2 regions of the Afipia sp. GW822-FHT04G07 genome follow, and region 1 is predicted to be linked to the other one. Evidence: riboswitches for the same ligand, from Rfam matches in the RefSeq annotation. Region 1 holds a riboswitch; the other holds the start of a gene.
The links. Region 1 has a riboswitch for cobalamin ahead of AC1RKJ_RS05315 (TonB-dependent receptor). Riboswitches for the same ligand answer to the same signal wherever they lie in the genome.
Positions count from the first base shown of each region.

Region 2: linked by a shared signal. The riboswitch ahead of metE (5-methyltetrahydropteroyltriglutamate--homocysteine S-methyltransferase) and the one ahead of AC1RKJ_RS05315 (TonB-dependent receptor) in region 1 are both predicted to bind cobalamin.

Region 1 covers NZ_JBXAMP010000001.1:1,060,221-1,063,628, forward strand. Annotated here, with positions in the region: gene AC1RKJ_RS05305 (serine hydrolase domain-containing protein) at 1-1,185, shown strand, start outside; gene AC1RKJ_RS05310 (hypothetical protein) at 1,204-1,638, opposite strand; cobalamin riboswitch at 1,719-1,965, shown strand; gene AC1RKJ_RS05315 (TonB-dependent receptor) at 2,040-3,408, shown strand, end outside.
Region 2 covers NZ_JBXAMP010000002.1:431,373-434,780, reverse strand. Annotated here, with positions in the region: gene metE (5-methyltetrahydropteroyltriglutamate--homocysteine S-methyltransferase) at 1-1,691, opposite strand, end outside; cobalamin riboswitch at 1,791-2,006, opposite strand; cobalamin riboswitch at 2,255-2,473, shown strand; gene AC1RKJ_RS21655 (ribonucleoside-diphosphate reductase subunit alpha) at 2,584-3,408, shown strand, end outside.

The sequences.
Region 1 (3,408 bases):
GAAAAGAGCCTGATGAACGAATTCCCGCCCGCGCGGGACAAACTGGTGACGCTCGCGAACTGGCGCACCCAGCCTTATAGCGACTGGAGCTTCCACAACGTTCGCCGGCTGCTGCCGACGGCAGACATCGCCGCCTCCGCAAATCCAGCTCCGCTGGAAAGTTCGCCCGTTGAAATCGGTCACGTCGCATTCGACGGGATCGGCGGCAAGGCCACGACGCTGCGCGAGGCGCTTCGCACAACCAGCACCAAAGGCTTCGTCGTTCTCCGGCGCGGGCGGATCGCAGCCGAATGGTATGCGAATGGAATGGACGCGCGGACGCCGCACATCGTGTTCTCGGTCAGCAAGTCGATCTGCGGCGCGCTCGGCGGAATTCTCGCCGACAAGGGCTTTCTCAACCCGAACCGGCCGGTGACCGACTACGTGCCGGAAGTCTCGTCCTCGGTTTATGGCGGCTGTTCGGTCCGCCACCTGCTCGACATGTCGGTGGGCATCGCGTTCACCGAGGATTACGTCGATCCGGACGGCGACGTCGCCCGTTACCGCCGCGCGGTCGGATGGGATGCCATCAAGCCGGGCCAGAGCACCATGGCGCTGCGGGAATATCTCGCGACTCAAAAAGCAGACGGCAAGAAACACGGCGACACGTTCCATTACGTTTCGACCAACACCGACCTGCTCGGCTGGGTTTATGAGCGTGCCGCCGGCCGCGCCCTCTCCGACCTGCTCAGTGAATATCTCTGGAAACCGCTCGGCGCGGAAACCGACGCCTATGTCACGTTGGATTCGGAAGGCGCGATGCGCGCCGCCGGCGGAATCTGCGCCGGTCCCCGCGATCTCGCCCGGTTCGGAGAAATGATCCGGCAGCGCGGCGTGGCGAACGGCACGCAGGTGGTGCCGGGCTGGTGGATCGACGACATCAATGACAACGGCGATCCGGCGGCATGGGCGCGCGGCGAATTCGCCGGGATGTTTCCTGATGCGGCCTATCGCAGCAAGTTCTACCAGATCGACCGCAAGCGGCACACGCTGTGCTGCATCGGCATCCATGGCCAGTGGATCTATATCGACCCGATCAGTGAACTTGTGATCGTGAGGGTCGCCGCAGAACCGATCCCGCTCGATGTGGAGAACTACCGCGCATGGCGGCGCGGCTTCGCGGCCATCGTGCAGCATTTCTCCTGACGGCGGAACGGCGCGAGCTCAGCGCGTCAGCTTTTCCATCTCCGGAAACGGCGCGTAGGTCGCGCCCTCGCAAAGTTCGGCGGCGTCCTCGATCATGCGGTCGAAACGCCCGTCGATATACATCGCGCCGCGTTGCTTCACGCCGGCATAACTACCGTCCGTTCCACGCGCGTTGAAACGCACACAGGCCACGTAGCGAAGACGGCCGCCGACCGTCTTCTGCGCAGGCTCGGCGATGCTCGCCTCGCGCACGCCGCGCGGGTCGTTCAGATAGGTGCGAAGAAATGCGAGCAGCTCCGGCCGGTAGTTCGCAGGATATGGCTGGTTCTCCACGCCACGATCGGCTGTATAGGACAGACCGTCATTGCCGCCGGTCCACGCGCAGCCGCCGACGCCGAACGCAAACAGCAGGATCGCGGCGCGCCGCGCATATGTCACCAATTTGCAACGCATCGGGATGAAGTCCGCAGCCGTGAGTATCGCATTGGGTTTCTTAGACATTGCGGCATTGACAAGGCAAGTCACCGCAGCTTGATTGGGACCACGGCACAGGTGCCAGCGCAAGCTGGCCAATAGGGAATTCGGTGCGCCGTGCAGGTTGCCCCGCCGCTCTTTCGGCGAATGCATCCTTCAAGGCTATTCCGGAGCTGCCCCCGCAACTGTCAACGGTGAGCCGTTGTCCAACATGCCACTGAGCGAAGGCTGATCAGCCCGGCTTGGGAAGGCGGACAACGGCGACGATCCGCGAGCCAGGAGACCTGCCTGTACCGGTCATCCTTCCGTCGCACGGGGCGTGCGAAGGGGCGGCATTTCCGCAGCGGTGACGTGACGTAACTGTTGCGGAGGTTCGGCCGATGGCCCGTTTCCTCAGTCACGACGTGAAGTCCGGCAGCGTCCGCTCGCCGGATATCGTCATGCCTGCGCGCGTTTTCACCGCGCCTCCGCGATCACATCATCGGCGGGGCAACATCGTGACTCTTTTTTCTGATCATTTTCCAACAACGAAACTGCGGGTTTCGTTTGCAGTGGCGTGTCTTGCGGGCACCGCGCTCGTAAGCCCCGCTCTGGCGCAGAACGCTTCCCAACTACCACCGGTCAACGTCGACGCGAGTCGCGTGTATGGCGGCATCGTCGGCACGTCGTCGTCGGTCATCACGGCGGAGGACATCGCGCGCGCTCCTAACCAAACGATCCAGGATGTGCTGGCGACGATACCGGGCGTCCAGCTCACGAACATTTTCGGCGCCGTCAACGGCACCGGCTCGACCGTAGATCTTCGCGGGTTCGGCGCATTTGCGTCTTCGAACACGCTCTTTCTGATCAACGGCCGGCGTCTCAACGAGGCCGACCTGCAGAGCGTCGATCTGTCCACTATTCCGGTTCAGTCGATCGAGCGGATCGAGGTGACGCGCGGCAACTCAGGCGCGGTGCTGTATGGCGACAACGCCGTCGGCGGCGTCATCAACATCATCACAAAAACCGGCGCCGGCATCGGCAAGCCGGTGTCCGCACGCGCCGAAGTCGGCGTCGGGTCTTACGGCCAGCGCGAAGTCAATGGATCGTTCAGCACGAACTCCGGCCCGTGGTCGACCGCCGTGTTCGGCAATGTTGTTCATTCCGACGGATACCGGGTCAACAACAAACTAAACCAGCAGAACGGCGTCGGCGAGATTCGCTACGCGACGCCCGAATTCACGGCGTTCCTGAATCTGTCTGGCGACAACCAGCGCCTTGGATTGCCGGGTACGCGCGCGAATACGTACTTTAAAGATCAAACCTTTCCGCCTCCCCCTCCCATTAATCAACTAGCAGGCGACCTGCGTGCGACATCGACGCCGAATGACTACGGCAAAAAGCAGGGCGTCAACGTCACGACCGGGTTCACGAAATCGTTGTGGGCCGGCGCAGAGTTGATCGTCGATGGCGGTGTCCGCAACAAGAAGCAACAATCCGGCTTTTTCGGCGACCCGGACTATGCGTTGTCGTTTCCCGGGGATCGCTTCCCCTTTGCCTATGTCGATTCAGATCTGACGACATGGTCGATCACGCCGCGCCTCAGCATGAAGAATACATTCGGCAGCATCACGTCGAGCATCCTGACCGGCGTCGATTACTATGACTCGCGTTACGCATCGAACCGCAGCTACACAATCTCGGACCCACCCAACCACGTCTACAATCTCTCCCAGCAGACCCTCGCGGGATACTTCCAGCAAACGCTTG
Region 2 (3,408 bases), on a different contig from region 1:
GACCAGCCGACCGTCATCGGCTTCGGGCGCGAGACGTCGCCGAAGATGATCGGCGGACGGACATAGCGCGAGCCGTAGCTCTGCACCCAGCCGTGCCTGGTGAAGGCGTATCCGGACAGTTGTTCGCCGAAATACTGCACCATGTCGTTGCGCTCGAATTCACCGTGCACCAGCACGTCGATGCCGATGTCCTCCTGCCAGCGCACCGCTTTCTCGGTTTCCTTGCGCAGGAACGCATCGTACTCGGCGTCGCTGAGTTGGCCCTTGGCATGGGCGGCACGGGCCTTGCGCACCTCTTCGGTCTGCGGAAACGAGCCGATGGTCGTGGTCGGGAACGAGGGCAGGCCGAGCACCTTGCTCTGGAGTTTCTGCCGTGTGCCGAACGGGCTCTTGCGTTCGGACAGATCGCGTGCGGGGTTCGCGGCCCGCAAAATCACCGCCGGGTCGTGGATCTTCGGGGATGAGGCGCGCTTTTCCGCAGCGTCATCCGAAGCCGCGAACACATCCTTGGCGGCATCGCGTCCCGATGACAGCGCGCGGCTGAGCGCCGCCAATTCGCCCATCTTCTGCACCGAGAAGGCGAGCCATGTCTTCAGGTCGGAATCCAAGTCCGTTTCCTGATCGAGGTCGATCGGCACATGCAGCATCGAGCATGACGGTGCGATCTGGATGCGATCCGCGCCGCGCTTTGCGGCGATGTTCTCCAGTTGGCCGAAAATTTTCGACAGATCGCTGCGCCAGATATTGCGGCCATCGATCACGCCGAGCGACAGCACGAGGTCGGCGGGAGCCTGCTTCAGGGCCTGATCGATCTGCTTTGCGCCACGCACGAGATCGAGATGCAATCCCGACACCGGCAAGCTTAATGCCAGCGCTTCGTTGTCGCCGAGTTCACCGAAGTAGGCGGCCAGCATGATCTTGAGGCCCGGCACCTTCAGCGCGATTTCGCTGTACGCGGTCTTGAGCGCCGCTTTCTCTGCGGCATCGAGATCGAGTACGAGACACGGCTCGTCGATCTGCACCCAGTCCGCGCCTTCATTCGCGAGCCTGTTGAGCACATCGATGTAGACCGGCAGCAGCTTTGGCAGCAGCGACAGCCGGTTCTCACCCTTGCCGAGCTTGAGAAACGTAACCGGGCCGACCAGCACCGGCCGGGTCTGGATGCCGAGCGCTTTCGCTTCGCGGTATTCGTCGATCGCCTTGGTCGAGGCGAGGGCGAAGGTCTGATCCTTCGCGAACTCCGGCACCATGTAATGATAGTTGGTGTCGAACCATTTCGTCATTTCCTGCGCCGGAACGCCGTGACCATGGCCGTGATCGTGACCGTGCGCGCAGCCGTCGTAGTCTCCCACATCGTTCTGGCTGCCGCGCGCCATCGCGAAATACGTCGCCAGCGATACCGGGCCGCCGGTCCAGCCGTAGATCTTTGGAATCGCGCCGACCATCGCGCTGGTGTCGAGCACCTGATCGTAAAGCGAGAAATCGTTGGACGGGATGACGGTGACGCCGAGATCGCGCTGGCGCGTCCAGTTGTCGGCGCGAATTTTTGCGGCGATCTCCCGCAGCGCGGCTTCATCGATCTTGCCGGCCCAGAATTTTTCCAGCGCGATTTTCAGTTCGCGCCGTGGACCGATGCGCGGAACGCCCAGCGTGGCGACAGGAATAGACGATACGTAAGACAAACTCGACATCGGAAACCCCGTGATGTTGGAGCAGGGCCGGACATGCGCGAACAACAGAGACGGCGGGGCCGTCCTCTCGCAAGCGACACACCGGGGCACCCCGCCCGTGGACGTAATGTGATCGTGGCAGGTCTCCTGGCTCACGGGTCGCCGCTTTAAGTCCTGCCTTCCCGAAGCTTTCGCCTCAGTGGCATGGATGGACAAAGCTCACCGTTTACAGTTGCGGGGGCAGCTTCGGAATTGCGGGACCGTCAGGCCCCGCGCACCGCATTCCCTCTTGGCTCCGGATCACCGATCCGCAGAACCGCGATGCTCTCGTTATGAGAAGCGGGCGGCGTCAGGTCAAAAGGAAAGCTTCCCACTGGACCGCTCCCGGACGTCGCCCCAACTAGAGTGGGCAGAATCATCCTGAGAGAGTTCTCTAGTAATTCGCCGGAGAGCAGTCGGCCGCACGGCGTATCGACGACTGGTCAAAATTTTTTTTCGAGAGTTTTCCCGTTTGTTTGATGTTGTTTCTCGTCCTGTCCCCGTTTTCCACGATCACTGCCGCTTGACAGTGTAGCCTGGCGGATACCAGATGTAGACGTCGAGGTTCCGCAAAGCCGCAAGGCCTAGCGGTGAAAATGGGAAGCCGGTGAGCTGCATCCAGTGCAGCAATTCCGGCGCTGCCCCCGCAACTGTAAGCAGTGAGTTGAGTCCGACCTAAGTCACTGATGCCTGATCCGCATCGGGAAGACCGGACTCAGCGCCGACCTGCGAGCCAGGAGACCTGCCGCGACACCAAAAGAACGTCCACGGGCGGGGTGTCCGGCGGTCGCGTGCTTCGGTGCGTTCGCGCGCCGCGACGACGCGCCTTTCGGCCCCAGCCCCCAGAAAATTGCAACATGCACGGGGTCTGCCGATGTCACTCTCGATCGAACGCGAAGCCGCTAAATCCGCTCCTCTCATTCAGTTGCGTTCCGAGTCGCTGGCCATCCCTGCAAATGAGCCGCCGTTGCAGGTCATCCGCCGCAACGGCACCGTGTCGCCGTTCGACGCGGGCAAGATTTCCATTGCGATGACCAAGGCGTTCCTCGCGGTGGAAGGGAACACGGCCGCTGCTTCGCGCCGCGTCCATGAAGTCATCGAGCAACTGACGAACGAGGTGGTGAGCGCGCTGACCCGCCGGATCGGCGAGGGGCGCACCTTCCACATCGAAGACGTGCAGGATCAGGTCGAACTCGCGCTGATGCGCAGCGAACACCACAAGGTCGCGCGGGCCTATGTGCTCTACCGCGACGAACGCCAGCGCCAGCGCGCCGAAGAGGCCGCCGCCAAGCCGGTCAAGACATCGTCCGAGCCGCAGTTGCATGTCACGCTGGGCAACGGCACGCGCGTGCCGCTCGATGTCGACCGCCTGACGCTGATCATTCAGGAGGCCTGCGCCGATCTCGACGGTGTCGATTTCGGCCCCGTTCTCACCGAGACCCGCCGCAATCTCTACGACGGCATCAGCCAGGACGAACTCGCGCTCGCGGGCATCATGGCCGCGCGCACGCTGGTGGAGCAGGAGCCGAATTACGCCTATGTCAGCGCGCGGCTGCTGCTCGACAAGCTGCGCACCGAGGTGCTGTCGTTTGTCCACGCCGCGCAGATCAACGCCACACAGGCCGACATGACCGCGCGCTACCCGGAGTATTTTCCGGCTTACATCAAAGCAGGGATCGAAGCTGAATTGCTCGATCCG